DNA from 3 places in the Actinoallomurus sp. NBC_01490 genome. Region 2 is predicted to be linked to each of the others. Evidence: predicted binding sites of a transcription regulator. Region 2 holds the regulator's gene; each other region holds the start of a gene.
The links. Region 2 encodes HrcA, which represses chaperone genes, less so after heat shock. Its sites were predicted from a motif close to TTGGCACTCTCNNNNNGAGAGTGCCAA; they were not measured.

Region 1 (5,139 bases), 2.7 Mb from region 2:
CTTCGAGCCGCTGATGGATCTCGTCGAGGACCTGACCTGTCGAGCGTTGCTCGTAAACATGATCTTGAGCAGCGCGGGCCAGCAATTCCCGCATTCGGTCCGAGACCGGTTGACCTCCTGTCTGCAGGAAGTTGTGATTGGTGTCCACCCGGGGAGCTCCTTCGTTTTGCCGGGTCGCCGGCCTGCGCGCGGAAATGGCAGTGGCGTGCGTCGCGAAGGGTCACTCTAATGAGCCGACCATGGTCATCGAGCGTAAGCAAAGAAATTCAGGGAAAAGAGATCATTATCCCGGAGTAGCGGAATGCCGTTTTAGTCGCGGCGGTGACGGCCTTCGTAAGGCGCGGGCATCGCGTGAGCGTTCGTCCCGGCCGCGCCCGAGGCGCCGCGTCCGAGGAGCCGGTCCAGCTCGCCACGGCCGAGGAAGACGCCGCGGCACGCGCCGCACTCCCGCAGGGAGACGCCGGCGCGGTGAAAACCGGCCATGGCGACGCCGCACTTGGGACATTGCAGCACGGCGTCGGTCATCGTCGTTCCCCATTTCCCCCGTGCGCCCGGCCGGGCGCTCCTCCTGTCGCGCCCCCGCGGCGCGGATTGCGGCCGCTGCCAAGAGTAGTCAACCCAATACGGCAATAGTCGCAGTGTTTGCCTTAGGGTGGCGTGTCTTCTGCCGTGACCTGGTGTCGGCGGGCTTCGCAGATGAGTGCCGTTGGTGTTTCGCCGACCCGCGTCAGAACCACGACCCACTCCCGCGACCCGGACGGCCGCAGGTCGCGCCGGAGACGTTCGATGTCGACGGCGAATCCGCGCTTCTTGATCGTCAGGGTGCCGGCGTCGCGTCGCCGCAGCTCCGCCCGCAGGCGTTTGACCGAGAAGGGCAGGACGTCGTGGATCTCGTACGCGCGGGCGAACGGCGTGGGGCGCAGCGTGTCGGAGGTGACGTAGGCGATGCGCGGGTCGGCGAGCGCCCCACCGAGCGTGGCGGCGACCTCTGCGACGAGATGGGCGCGTATGACCGCTCCGTCCGGTTCGTAGAGGTAGCGCCGCCACGGCGCGACAGGGGGCGGCCCGAGGGCCGGGTCGGCCGTCATCGTGGCCGGCTCCGCGCCCTCCCTGAGCACGGTCGCCCGGCGCAGCGTCGTGCCCCGCCGGGCCCCGGACAGGCCGCCGAGCCACAGCGCCGCCTCCTTGACCTCGCCGCCGTCGGAGATCCACTCGGCCTCGGCCCCCTCCGGCACCGCGTCGTGCGGGATGCCCGGCGCCACCTTCACGCAGCCGGCCGGCGCCGTACGGGCGAGGCCGAGCACGGTGGTCAGCGGAGGCTCGTACGCCTCCGGGTCGAACACCCGCCCACGCGACGTGCGCCGCCCGGGGTCGGCGAAGACGGCGGCGTGCCGCGCGGGGTCCTGGGCGACCGCGTCACCCGCGCGTACGGACGCCGAGTCCTCCAGCCCGAAGGCCGCCACGTTCGCGCGGGCGACGGCGGCGGTCAGCGGGTCCAGGTCGACGCCCAGGCCGTGGCAGCCGGCCCGTCCGCGTGCGACCAGGTCGCCGCCGATGCCGCAGCCGAGGTCGAGCACGCTGCCGGCGCCCTGCACGTGGGCGGCGAAGCGCCGGGCCCGGTGCCGCGCGACGCTCGCCCGCGTCGCCTGCTCCAGGCCGGCCGGCGTGAAGTACATGCGGTCGGCGTCGGCGCCGAACTTGGCGCGCGCCCGCTGCCGCAGGCGTACCTGGGTCAGCGCGGCCCCGACCAGCTCCGGGGGATGGCGGGCGCGCAGCCGCGACGCCGTCGCCAGCAGCGCCCCCTCGCTCACGTCGGCCGCGCCCGTCTCGCCGAGCAGGGCCTGGCCGCCGGGGGTCAGCAGGCCTTCGAAAGCGGCGATGTCCACCCGAAGAAGGTAGCGACGCCCGGTCGCCGTACGACACCGGCCGCGGGCGCCGGAGAGTCACACGGCGCGCCGGACGTGTCATCGGGGCAGGTCACGGGCGGCGGACTCCGTAGGCGCGGGCCCGTGTTGACGGGTACCCGAGCACGGCATAATCTCCATGACTGGCACTCTCATCAGTAGAGTGCCAATCAAGCGACAGGCTGGTCTGGCACCCGCGACGGCAGGCCACCGTGGTCGCGTCTCCATCATGCGGCTGGCCGCTTCGGTCGGCCGAGGATACGCAATCGAAGGGGAAGGTCAGATCGTGTCGACCGCCACCAAGGTTGTTCTCAAGCCGCTCGAGGACCGCATCGTCGTCCAGCCCCTCGAGGCCGAGCAGACAACTGCGTCAGGTCTGGTTATTCCGGACACCGCCAAGGAGAAGCCGCAGGAGGGCACCGTCCTCGCCGTGGGCCCGGGCCGCTTCGACGACAAGGGCGAGAAGCGCGTGCCGCTCGACGTCAAGGTCGGGGATGTCGTGCTCTACAGCAAGTACGGCGGCACCGAGGTCAAGTACAACAACGAGGACTACCTCGTGCTGTCCGCTCGCGACGTGCTCGCCGTCGTCGAGAAGTAACAACTGAAGACAGATGCACCGCCCCGGTCGGCCCCTGCGGGCGGCCGGGGCTGTGTGCTTCTAGCGCATATCTGACGTACATCCCTTACTTGGAGCTTCTCTCATGCCGAAGATCCTGGACTTCGACGAGGACGCGCGGCGCTCGCTCGAGCGCGGTGTCAACGCCCTCGCCGACGCCGTGAAGGTGACGATCGGCCCGCGTGGCCGCAACGTCGTCATCGACAAGAAGTGGGGCGCCCCCACGATCACCAACGACGGTGTGACCATCGCACGCGAGGTCGACCTGGAGGACCCGTTCGAGAACCTCGGGGCCCAGCTCGCCAAGGAGGTCGCCACCAAGACCAACGACATCGCGGGTGACGGCACCACCACCGCGACGGTCCTGGCCCAGGCCATGGTCCACGAGGGCCTGCGCAACGTCGCCGCCGGCGCCTCGCCGATCGGCCTCAAGCGCGGCATCGACGCCGCCGCCGCGTACGTCTCCGACGAGCTGCTCAAGTCGGCCCGCGAGGTCGACGACAAGGAGTCGATCGCGCACGTCGCCACCATCTCCGCCCAGGACGCCAAGATCGGTGAGCTGATCGCCGAGGCGTTCGACAAGGTGGGCAAGGACGGCGTCATCACCGTCGAGGAGGCCCACACGATGGGCCTGGAGCTGGAGTTCACCGAGGGGCTCCAGTTCGACAAGGGGTACCTGTCGCCGTACATGGTGACCGACCCCGAGCGCATGGAGGCGGTCCTCGAGGACGCCTACATCCTCATCCACGACGGCAAGATCTCCAACGTCAACGACTTCCTGCCCCTGGCGGAGAAGGTCGCCCAGACGCGTAAGCCGCTGCTGGTCGTCGCCGAGGACGTCGAGGGCGAGGCCCTGGCGCTCCTGGTGCAGAACAAGATCCGCGGCACCTTCGTCAGCGTCGCCGTCAAGGCCCCCGGCTTCGGCGACCGCCGCAAGGCCATGCTCGAGGACATCGCCGTGCTCACCGGCGGCCAGGTCATCACCGAGGCCGTCGGCCTCAAGCTGGACGGCGTCGAGCTCGACATGCTCGGCACGGCCCGCCGCGTCACGGTGAAGAAGGACGCCACCACGATCGTCGACGGCGCGGGCGAGGCCTCCGCCATCGAGGACCGGGTCCGCCAGATCCGCCAGGAGATCGAGAACAGCGACTCCGACTGGGACCGCGAGAAGCTCCAGGAGCGGCTCGCCAAGCTCGCCGGCGGCGTGAGCGTGCTGCGCGTCGGCGCGGCCACCGAGGTGGAGCTGAAGGAGAAGAAGCACCGTCTCGAGGACGCCATCTCCGCGACCCGCGCGGCCATCGAGGAGGGCATCGTCTCCGGCGGCGGCAGCGCGCTGGTGCACGTCGCCAAGGGCGGCTTCGACGCGCTCGGCCTGTCGGGCGACGAGGCCACGGGCGCGGAGTCCGTGCGCAAGGCGCTCGTCGAGCCGCTGCGCTGGATCGCCGAGAACGGCGGCAACGAGGGCTACGTCGTCGTCTCCAAGGTCCAGGCGCTGTCGGCCGGGCACGGCTTCAACGCCGCCACCGGCGAGTTCGGCGACCTGATCGCGCAGGGCGTCATCGACCCGGTGAAGGTGACCCGTTCGGCGGTCACCAACGCCGCGTCGATCGCGGGCATGCTCCTCACCACCGAGGCGCTGGTCGCGGACAAGCCGGAGGAAGAGCCCGACGCCGCGGCCGGCGGTCACGGCCACGGCCACGGCCACTGATACCGGCCGGTCTTTTCCGGGCCCTCGCCGCGCCGTGCGGCGAGGGCCTTTCTTTGTGTTCGGCGGCCCCGCGTAGGCTGGACTTGCGAGGGATGCCAATAATTTCCCGAAAGCCTGCTGCTCACGGAATGTGTGTTGCAAATGACGCACAACGCTGACAGTGAGCTTGTGTGCGGCTACAATGAGTGAGAAATGGCCGCTCGATCGTGCACTGTGACCATTCCGTTGTCATCAACGAGGCAGACAGGCGCGATCTCGATGGGCATCATGCTCTCGTGACCGAGGGAGCAATCGCCGGGGCCACGTATCGGGGTGCTGCCGACGATCTACGGCTGAGCCGTCCGGCCAAAGGGGATGAAAGTGATCTCCGCGACTTGACGAATCTCGCCGTACAGGGAGACCCGGCGGCGGTCGAGTCTCTGATCGGGCGTGTGCGCCCGATGATCGTCCGTTACTGCCGTGCGCGACTCGGCCGGGTGTCCGGGCAATACCACATCGCCGACGACGTGGCGCAGGAGGTGTGCATCGCCGTGCTCGGGGCCCTGCCCCGTTACCGTGACATGGGCCGGCCATTCGCCTCCTTCGTCTTCGGCATCGCCTCACACAAGATCGCCGACGCGTTGCGCAGCGCCATCCGTGCGGCCGTGCCGACCGAGGACCTGCCCGACGGGCCCGACGAGGGGCCGGGGCCGGAGGAGACGGTCGTGCGCTACATCGAGGCCGAGCGCGCTCGCGACCTGCTCGACCGCTTGCCGGAACACCAGCGCGAACTGGTTCTTCTGCGGGTGGTGGCCGGTCTCTCCGCGGAGGAGACCGGTAATGTACTCGGTATGTCAGCGGGGGCCGTACGCGTCGCGCAGCACCGGGCCATCGCCCGGCTTCGAGCGATGGCAAGTGAGGAGTCGATCGCT
Region 2 (5,139 bases):
TCAACGGGTGTTCGGCCTCCTCGTGCAGCACCACCACCAGCCGCGCGTCCGCGGCCCGCGCGACCGCGTCGGCGGTGGTGGCCAGGTCGGTGACCTCCGGAAGCCAGGCGCGACGGGCCTGCTTGGCGGCCTCCCGTGCCGTGCTGCGCCAACGCGCGAGGGCCTTGGCCCGGCGTTCGGGACGCCACTGGGTCACGCAGCGCGCCGCCGCCCAGGGGACGATCACGTCCACCCCGACCTCGGTCATCGTCTCGACCGCCAGCTCTCCGCGGTCGCCCTTGGGCAGGGCCTGCACCACCACGATCCGCGGATCCGGGCGGGGGACGTGCCGGCGTGCGCGGGCCTCGAGGTGAAGGCTGTCGCGTGCGGCGGAGGTGACGACGCACTCGACGAGCCGGCCCTCTCCGTCGCCGAGGTCGACCCGCTCCCCCGGCCGCAGCCGGCGTACGGCCGCCGCGTGGCGCCCCTCGGGCCCGTCGAGGACGATCCGGTCGGACTCCAGGCGGGCGGCATCGCTGAGGAAGAGGGGTGGGCTCATGGCCCCGATCGTAGGCGTGCGGCGCGATCGAGTACGCCCGCGGGCGTCGCGACGGCAGAGCGGATGAGACGGCGGAGGGCGGAACGAATGCATTTCCTGGTCATCGCCTACGACCACCCTGGTGAGGAAGGGCGGCGGCGCCGTGCCGCCGCCCGGGAACGGCATCTGGCGCAGGCCGCGTCGATGAGCGAGGTCGAAGCCGTGTTCGGCACGGCCATCCTCGACGATGACGGCGCCATGATCGGTTCGATGCTGGTGATGGCGGCCGAGTCCCGGGCGGCGTTGGACTCGTGGTTGCGGGTCGAGCCCTACGTGGTCGAGGACGTCTGGCGTGAGGTGCGCGTCAACCGGTGCGCGATAGGACCTTCGTTCCTACCGGCCGGCGAGATCTCCCCATGACCTCTGACCCCGACGGCCGAGGGCGCGTGAGCCGACGCCCCCGGTTCCGCCTTGACGGGGAGCCGGGGGCGTCGCCTGCGGTCTCAGCGGCCGTTGAAGGCGTCGCGCAGCCGGGAGAAGAAGCCCTGCTGTCCGGGGGAGAACTTGCCGGGCGGGCGCTCCTCGCCGCGCAGCACGGACAGGCGGCGCAGGAGCTCCTCCTGCTCCTCGTCGAGCTTGGTGGGCGTCTCGATGTTCACGTGGATCATCAGGTCGCCACGGCCGTTCTCGTTGAGGTGCTTGACGCCCCGTCCGTACATCGGGATCTGCTGGCCGGACTGCGTGCCGGGCCGGATGTCGATCTCCTCCGGGCCGTCGAGGGTCTCCACGGTCAGCGACGTGCCGAGCGCGGCGGCGGTCATCGGCACCTGGACGGTGCAGTGCAGGTCGTCGCCCTGCCGCTCGAAGATCGCGTGCGGGCGCTCGACGATCTCCAGGAACAGGTCGCCGGCCGGGCCTCCGCCCGGGCCGACCTCGCCCTCGCCGGCGAGCTGGATGTGCGTGCCGTTCTCCACGCCGGCCGGGATGCGGACCTTGATCGTACGACGGGTGCGGACCCGGCCGTCACCGGAGCACTCGGGGCACGGGGTGCGGATCACGCTGCCGTAGCCGCCGCACTGCGGGCAGGCGCGGGAGGTCATGACCTGGCCGAGGAATGACCGGGTGACCTGCTGCACCTCGCCACGGCCGTGGCACATGTCGCAGGTCTCCGGCTGGGTGCCGGGCGCGGTGCCGGCGCCGGTGCAGTTGGTGCAGACGATCGCGGTGTCGACGGTCAGCTCGCGCGTGGTGCCGAACGCGGTCTCGGCCAGGTCGAGCTCGACGCGGATCGTGCCGTTGCGGCCGCGGCGCGCCCGGCTGCGCGGACCGCGCTGGGTCTGCGTGCCGAAGAAGGCGTCCATGATGTCGCTGAACGGGAAGCCCGCCCCGAATCCGCCGCCCGCGGCGCCGCCGCCGGGCGCGAAGGGGTCCGCGCCCAGGTCGTACATCTCACGCTTCTTGGGGTCGGAGAGCACCTCGTACGCCTGGGTGATCTCCTTGAACCGGTCCTGGGTCTCGGGATCGGGGTTGACGTCCGGGTGCAGCTCTCGTGCGAGTCTGCGGTAGGCCTTCTTGATCTCGTCCGCACCCGCGTCGCGGCGTACTCCGAGGGTCGCGTAGTAGTCGTTCGCCACTTATGACCCCGCCAGTATCTGACCGACGTAACGTGCCACTGCGCGTACCGCTCCCATCGTGCCGGGGTAGTCCATCCGCGTCGGGCCGAGCACGCCGAGCCGCGCCACGGTCTGGTCGCCGGCGCCGTATCCGCTGGCGACCACCGAGGTCGTGAACAGGCTCTCGTGGGGATTCTCGGTGCCGATCCGTACGGTGAGGCCGGCGGGATCACCCATCTCGCCGAGCAGCCGCATCAGGACGACCTGTTCTTCCAAGGCCTCCAGCACATCGCGGAGGCTCTGGGACAAGTCGGCGCGGGCGAGGTTCGCCGCGCCGGCGATGACGATCTTTTCTTCGTGTTTCTCGATCAGCGTCTCGAGGAGCACCGACAGCACGGTCGCGGCGAGCGGCCGTTCGTCGGGCGGCAGCCGGTCGGGCACCTCGGCGACGACGCCGGGCACGTCGTTCAGCCAGCAGCCGTCGAGGTGGGCGTTGAGCAGCGCGCGCAGGTGCGCGATGGACTCCTCCGAGACGCCCTCGGGCATCTCGATGGTCCGCTGCTCGACCCGGCCGGTGTTGGTGATGATGACCAGCAGCAGCCGCTCCGGGCCGATCGGCACCAGCTCGACGTGGCGTACCGCCGAGCGCGTGAGCGAGGGGTACTGCACGACGGCGACCTGCCGGGTCAGCTGCGCCAGCAGCCGTACGGTGCGGGTCACGACGTCGTCGAGGTCGTAGGCGCCGCCGAGGAACGTCTCGATGGCGCGCCGCTCCGCCACGGACAGCGGCTTGATCGTCGACAGCCGGTCGACGAAGAGCCGGTATCCCTTGTCGGTGGGCACGCGGCCCGCGCTCGTGTGCGGCTGGGCGATGTAGCCCTGCTCCTCGAGCATCGCCATGTCGTTACGGATCGTGGCCGGGGAGACGCCGAGGTTGTGCCGGTCGGCCAGCGCCTTGGAACCCACGGGTTCGTTGGTGGACACGTAGTCCTCAACGATGGCACGGAGCACCGCCAGCTTGCGATCGTCGAGCACGCACTCACCTCCCACGGTCGGCTTGGCACTCCACGTTCTTGAGTGCCAAGTGTACGGCGATCGGCGACCTTCGCGGTGAGTCGGCGGCGATGAACGACGGCGCGAATGGGTCGCTTCCTCAGATCGCCACGCAGTGGCGCAACGCCGTGCGCCGCACCGGTATTCCGGCGTTCGCGGTGGCGTCGGCGCGCAAGCGTACCGGTTCGCGGGCGTGTTGGTCCCGGCTCGGCCGGGTTGGTCCCGGTACGTTGCGGCCCGTGCGGAGCAAGGATTACGGCGATGACGTTCTCGCGGGCGACTGGCGGCGCCCGCGCAAGGGCCAGATCCCCGAGATCGCGGCCGAGCCCGGCCTGGTGGCCGAAGATCCCTCCAGCGGCTTCTGCGGCGCGGTCGTGGCCTGCGCGAAGGACGCGGTGACCCTGGAGGACCGATTCGGCAAGCGGCGGGTGTTCCCGCTCGCCAAGGCCGGGTTCCTGATCGACGGCAAGCCGGTGACGCTCGTCCGCCCCACGTCCGCGCCGGGCCGTGCGCTGTCGGCCTCCGGCTCCGTCGCGGTACGGGGCCTGCGAGCCCGGGTCGCGCAGGAGAGCCGCATCTACGTCGAGGGCAAGCACGACGCGGAGCTGGTGGAGAAGATCTGGGGTCACGACCTGCGCGTCGAGGGGGTGGTCGTGGAGTTCCTCGAGGGCGTCGACCACCTGCCGGAGATCGCCGAGGAGTTCGGCCCCGGACCGGGCCGCCGCCTGGGCGTGCTGGTGGACCACCTGGTCGCGGGCTCGAAGGAGTCGCGGATCGCCGACCAGGTCGCGTCGCCGTACGTGCTGGTCACCGGGCATCCGTTCATCGACATCTGGCAGGCGGTCAAGCCGGCCGCACTCGGCATCCGCGCCTGGCCGGACGTCCCGCGGGGCGTTCCGTGGAAGGAGGGCGTGATCGCGGCGCTCGGCTGGAAGGGCGAGCCGGGCGAGGTCTGGCAGACCATCCTCGGCCGGGTGCGCACCTACACGGACCTGGAGCCCGCGCTCCTCGGCCGGGTCGAGGAGCTGATCGACTTCGTCACCGATCCCCCGGCCGACGACTGACCGCGCAGCCCCAGCGGGCGCCTGACCACGTGACCCCACAGGCGACGGCTGACCGCGCGATCTCCCCGGCCGGTGGCTGAGCGCGCAACCATCCGCGGCGCGCCCGCGTCTCATAAACTGCGACATCTCATCATGGGGGACATTTCAGGACCTGTCCCTGCCGGAGGGGGCGCGCGATGACCTACGGCCAGCACCACGGCGGGCCGCCGTACGCGGGACAGCCGCACGGCCGGCCACCGCATGGGCAGCCGCCGTACGGCCCGCCGCCGAATGAGCAGGGGCAGCCGCCGTACGGGCCGCCGCAGTACCCCCGGCCGGGGTACGCGCTTCCGGGGCATCCGGCACCGCCCGGCCACGGGCTGCCGCCCCAGGGACACCACGACCCGTACGCCGGATCGCCCCAGCGCCGCCGCCGGCCGGAGACGCCGACCGGCGGGCCGGTCGACGACGAGGACGAGCGGTGGGCGGTGCCCGCCTACGTCGGGATGTTCGTGTCCGGCTTCGTCGCCCCGGCCGTCGTCCTGGCCGCCAAGGGACGGACGTCGAACTTCGCGCGTTTCCACGCGACACAGGCGCTCAACCTGTTCGTGGCGATGTTCGTCTGCACGTCTCTGTCGCTCCTGCTGGCCTACTTCAAGGGCCCGGACTGGCTGCTGCTCGTGCTGCTCGCGCTGGCGGCCGACTGCTTCTTCGTGATCAGAGCGGCGATCGGCGCGAACCGCTGCGAGTGGTACCGTCTGCCCGCGCTCGTCGCCTGGCGCATCTTCCGGTGAGGAGTCTCCATGGCCGATTCCGAGCACGAGACTGAGCCGCCGCACGACGGTTGGCACCCTCCGTCGGGTCCCGCCGGCCCGCCGCCTCCCGACGCTCCTCCGTGGCCGCCGTACGGCGG
Region 3 (5,139 bases), 5.5 Mb from region 2:
CCCGGGATTGACACGCAACCTTGGAGTTGCCTAAATTCTCATGCAACCGGAAGGTTGCCTTTTGTTCGAGGGACGGGGATGGACGCGGTCTTCAAGGCACTCGCCGACACCACACGCCGGCGGCTGCTCGACAGCCTCAACGCGCGCAGCGGCCAGAGCCTGCGTGAGCTGTGCACCAAGTCGGGCATGACCCGCCAGGCCGTCACCAAGCACCTCGCGGTGCTGGAGGCCGCCGGCCTCGTGACGAGCGTCCGGCACGGCCGGGAGAAGCTGCACTACCTCAACGCCGCGCCCATCAACGAGATCGCCGAACGCTGGATCAACCGGTACCACCGCGAGCGGGTGCACGCGCTCGCCGACCTGAAGACCTCACTGGAGGACCGCCTGATGAGTAAGCCCGAGTTCGTCTACGTCACCTACATCAGGACCACGCCCGAACAGCTCTGGCAGGCGCTCACCGATCCGGTGTTCACCAAGCGCTACTGGGGCGTCGAGTTCGGCACGGACTGGTCGGCGGGCGCGCCGATGACCTGGCGGGAAGGCGGGTTCGAGACGAGCGACCCGGAGCAGGTGGTACTGGTCAGCGAGCCGTACCGGCGGCTGTCCTACACCTGGCACACCTTCACGCCCGAGTGGGCGGAGTACGCCGGAAAGTCCGCGGACGCCCTGGCCGCGCTGGCCGCCGAGTCCCGGTCGAAGGTCACGTTCGACCTGGAGGAGGAGGGAGCCGCGGTGAAGCTGACGGTGACCCATGACGGCTTCGACCCCGGCAGCGCCGTACTGCCGGACGTGAGCAACGGCTGGCCGCGCGTCATCGCCGGCCTCAAGTCGCTCCTGGAGTCCGGCGAGCCGCTGTGAGGGAGCGACCTCCGGCCTTCAGATGCCCAGGAAACCACCCATCCCGCGGTTGGAGGACCGGGTCGTGTCGTAGGCGAGGGGGCAGGCCAGCGTCAGCGTGCGGATCGGCTCGGGGAGCTGGAAGTTGAGCTGCAGCACGTAGCGGTCGGCGCCGCTGAACATCTGTGAGATGTAGTCGCCCACACCCCCGGCCCGCCGGAAGGACGCGATCTGGACGTTCTGCCAGTCGGTCACCTGGGAGCTCATGTGGTCGAAGTAGCCGATCTGGCGCTCGTACGCGTCGAGCATCTCGTAGCCCTGCAGGGCCCGCTTGCGGAGATGGCCGATCAACTGCCCCTGTGGCGTGACGACGTCGATCTTCGGCGTGCCGACGTAGGAGTACGGCTTGTTCACCCAGAAATAGGGCATGCCGTCGGGCCTGGTGACGAGAAGGTCGCGCTTGGCCTGGTCGTTGCGGCGCTGGTTGAGCACGCGCCAGGCCTTCTGGGCTCCGCCCACGCCCTGTTCCGCGACATTGGCGACCGGCTGACCCTGCGGATTCCAGATGGTGTACTTCGCCTCGACCGAGAACATCTCCGGCGGCTGGTCGTAAACGAGCACAGGGGTGTTGAAAAGGTCCACGCGCGAAGTGTACGACCGACACGGCGGAGCGGGGACAGGATTCGATTCCCCTCGAAACGCATAACGAAAGGGGCGGCCCCAGCACCGAGGGCCGCCCCTGACGTTGCAGGACTTAGAAGTCCATGCCGCCCGCGTCGGGAGCGGCCGGGGCCTTCTCCTTCTCGGGCTTTTCGGCGACGACGGCCTCGGTCGTCAGGAACAGCGCCGCGATGGACGCCGCGTTCTGCAGCGCCGAACGCGTCACCTTGGCCGGGTCGATGATGCCCGCCTCGAACATGTTCACGTACTCACCGGACGCGGCGTTCAACCCCTGACCCGGCTCCAGCGAGCGGACCCGCTCGGCCACCACACCGCCCTCCAGACCGGCGTTGACCGCGATCTGCTTGAGCGGCTCCTCCAGCGCCCGCTTGACGATGGAGGCACCGGTGGCCTCATCACCCTCAAGATCGATCTTGTCGAACGCGCCCGTGCCCGCCTGCAACAGCGCCACGCCGCCACCGGGGACGATGCCCTCCTCCACGGCGGCCTTGGCGTTGCGGACGGCGTCCTCGATCCGGTGCTTGCGCTCCTTCAGCTCCACCTCGGTCGCCGCACCCGCCTTGATGACGGCCACACCACCGGCGAGCTTGGCGAGGCGCTCCTGGAGCTTCTCCCGGTCGTAGTCGGAGTCGCTGTTGTCGATCTCGACCCGGATCTCGTTCACCCGGCCCGCGATGTCGTCGGTGTTACCCGCGCCGTCGACGATGGTGGTCTCGTCCTTGGTCACCACGACACGCTTGGCCTGGCCCAGCATGTCCAGCGTGGTGTTCTCCAGCTTCAGACCGATGTCCTCCGACACCACCTGGCCACCGGTCAAGATCGCGATGTCCTGCAGCATCGCCTTCCGACGGTCACCGAAACCCGGAGCCTTGACGGCCACGGACTTGAAGACACCGCGGATCTTGTTGACGACCAGGGTGGCCAGGGCCTCGCCCTCGACGTCCTCGGCGATGATGACGAGCGGCTTACCGCTCTGCATGACCTGCTCGAGGACCGGCACGAGGTCCTTGTTGGCCGAGATCTTCGAGCTGGCGATGAGGATGTAGGGGTCGTCGAAGACGGCCTCCATGCGCTCCGGGTCGGTCACGAAGTAGTGCGACACGTAGCCCTTGTCGAAGCGCATGCCCTCGGTCAGCTCGAGCTCCAGACCGAAGGTCTGGCTCTCCTCGACCGTGATCACACCTTCCTTGCCGACCTTGTCCATCGCCTCGGCGATCATCTCACCGATCGAGGTGTCACCAGCGGAAATAGAGGCCGTGGAGGCGATCTGCTCCTTCGTCTCCACGTCCTTGGCGATCTTGGAAAGCTCCTCGCTCACCCGCTCGACGGCGGACTCGATGCCCCGCTTCAGCGACATCGGGTTCGCGCCGGCGGCGACGTTGCGCAGGCCCTCGCGGACCAGCGCCTGGGCCAGGACGGTGGCCGTGGTGGTGCCATCACCCGCGACGTCGTCGGTCTTCTTCGCGACCTCCTTGACCAGCTCCGCGCCGATCTTCTCCCACGGGTCCTCGAGCTCGATCTCCTTGGCGATCGACACACCGTCGTTGGTGATCGTGGGGGCGCCCCACTTCTTCTCCAACACGACGTTGCGGCCCTTGGGACCGAGGGTGACCTTCACGGCGTCGGCGAGCTGGTTCATGCCGCGCTCGAGGCCGCGCCGCGCGTCCTCATCGAACGCGATCATCTTTGCAGCCATAGGCTCCAGATCCTCCCGGAACGGGGTGGCTATCACTGGATCGAGTCGACGCCCGCGACGGACGACCTGCCCGGCGGTTTCCATGCCGCCGCCGGGTGTGAGGCCTCGTCGCCTCGATCGCTTATTCAGGGCTGGCACTCTCAATGGCCGAGTGCCAATGTCGTGTTTAGCACTCTACCCAGGAGAGTGCAAGCCGTACCCCGTCTCACCTGGTCACCGACATGCCAAGGCCCGGCGCGCCAGGCGCCGGGCCTCGACCGAGCTATACCGATCAGAGCGTGCGAACCGACTCCGCCTGCGGACCCCGGTCGCTCTGGGTGATCTCGAACTCGACCCGCTGCCCCTGCTCGAGGCTGCGGTAGCCATCAGCGAGGATGGCCGAATAGTGCACGAACACGTCCCTGCCACCGTCGACCGCGATGAAGCCGTAGCCTTTGTCCGCGTTGAACCACTTGACGGTGCCTTGTGCCATTCCTAACAACTCCCACCAGGGCAATTCCCGTGGTCATTCCCACGGCTACCGACTCGAGCCCGCCGGAGGCGCGGAACCCGACGGTCAGCACGGGTGCGCCGCGATGACCATCGCCGACCATACACACGGCTACGGTCCGTGGAACACCCTTTACCCAAGATGAGCGGACGGCCGATCCTGGTCAATGTGAGTTCATTGAAATGGGAACTTCGGCACGGGCTAGTAAAAATGCCCTGACGCGCCCGGCGCCTAACCGCCGGCGACGGCAGGGATGATCGAAACCTGCGTGCCGTCGGGGGTGGCGGTGTCGAGGCCATCGGCGAATCGGACATCCTCTTCGCCGACATAGACGTTGACGAAACGGCGGATTTTGCCGTTTTCGTCAAGGATTCGGGCGGCGATCCCGGAGAAACTGGCCTCCAGGTCCGCCACGACCTCGCGTACCGTCGTCCCGGACGCCGTCACCTCGGACTCACCGCCGGTGTAGTTCCGAAGGATCGTCGGGATACGCACGCTGATCGAGCTCATACCAGGCCTGCCTTTCGGAAAGCGTCGAAGGTGGGGGCGATGTTCGCCGACGGCTTGGCGACCGGCGCCACCGCGTCGAGGGTCTTCAGGCCGTCACCGGAGTTGATGAACACGGTCTCGGCGTCCGGGTCGAGCGCGCCCGAGGCCAGCAGCTTGCGCAGCGAACCCAGCGTGACACCGCCGGCGGTCTCGCCGAAGATGCCCTCGGTGCGCGCGAGCAGCCCGATGCTGTCCACCACCTCGTCGTCGGAGACGTCCTCGATGGCACCGCCGGTGCGCCGGACGGCGTCCAGGACGTACGGGCCGTCCGCCGGGTTGCCGATGGCGAGGGACTTGGCGATCGTGTCGGGCTTGACCGGCCGTACGACGTCGTGCCCGGCCTTGAAGGCCGCGGCGACCGGCGAGCAGCCGGTCGCCTGGGCGCCGAAGATCTTGTACGGCCTGTCCTCGACGAGGCCGAGCTTGATGAGCTCCTGGAACGCCTTGTCGATCTTGGTGAGCTGCGAGCCGGAGGCGATCGGGACGACGATCTGGTCGGGCAGCCGCCAGCCGAGCTGCTCGGCCACCTCGTACCCGATCGTCTTGGAGCCCTCGGCGTAGTAGGGCCGCACGTTGACGTTGACGAACGCCCAGTCGTCCTGCTCCCCGGCGATCTCGGAGGCGAGGCGGTTGACGTCGTCGTAGTTGCCGTCCACGGTGACGAACGTGCCGCCGTACACCGCGGTCGTGACGATCTTCTGCCGCTCCAGGTTCGACGGGACGAACACCGCGCTGCGGATGCCCGCGCGCGCCGCCGCGGCGGCCACCGCGTTGGCGAGGTTTCCGGTGGACGGGCAGGCCAGCACCTTGAAGCCCAGCTCGCGGGCGGCGGCGAGGGCGACGCCGACCACGCGGTCCTTGAAGGAGTGCGTGGGGTTGCCGCTGT

Region 1: the regulator HrcA is predicted to act here: its motif matches at 2,048-2,074, upstream of groES (co-chaperone GroES).
Region 3: the regulator HrcA is predicted to act here: its motif matches at 3,346-3,372, upstream of groL (chaperonin GroEL).

What each region holds. Positions count from the first base shown of each region.
Region 1 is NZ_CP109433.1:1,118,033-1,123,171, forward strand. It holds gene OG417_RS05795 (hypothetical protein) at 1-94, opposite strand, end outside; gene OG417_RS05800 (TFIIB-type zinc ribbon-containing protein) at 310-525, opposite strand; gene OG417_RS05805 (class I SAM-dependent methyltransferase) at 648-1,886, opposite strand; gene groES (co-chaperone GroES) at 2,191-2,502, shown strand; gene groL (chaperonin GroEL) at 2,606-4,228, shown strand; gene OG417_RS05820 (sigma-70 family RNA polymerase sigma factor) at 4,561-5,139, shown strand, end outside; gene OG417_RS05825 (hypothetical protein) at 5,139-5,139, shown strand, end outside.
Region 2 is NZ_CP109433.1:3,807,074-3,812,212, reverse strand. It holds gene OG417_RS18235 (16S rRNA (uracil(1498)-N(3))-methyltransferase) at 1-538, opposite strand, end outside; gene OG417_RS18230 (YciI family protein) at 626-937, shown strand; gene dnaJ (molecular chaperone DnaJ) at 1,021-2,151, opposite strand; gene hrcA (heat-inducible transcriptional repressor HrcA) at 2,152-3,165, opposite strand; gene OG417_RS18215 (DUF3097 domain-containing protein) at 3,423-4,247, shown strand; gene OG417_RS18210 (DUF4870 domain-containing protein) at 4,424-5,020, shown strand; gene OG417_RS18205 (DUF4870 domain-containing protein) at 5,030-5,139, shown strand, end outside.
Region 3 is NZ_CP109433.1:10,075,069-10,080,207, forward strand. It holds gene OG417_RS46255 (ArsR/SmtB family transcription factor) at 79-858, shown strand; gene OG417_RS46260 (hypothetical protein) at 877-1,479, opposite strand; gene groL (chaperonin GroEL) at 1,592-3,214, opposite strand; gene OG417_RS46270 (cold-shock protein) at 3,486-3,686, opposite strand; gene OG417_RS46275 (MoaD/ThiS family protein) at 3,936-4,214, opposite strand; gene thrC (threonine synthase) at 4,211-5,139, opposite strand, start outside.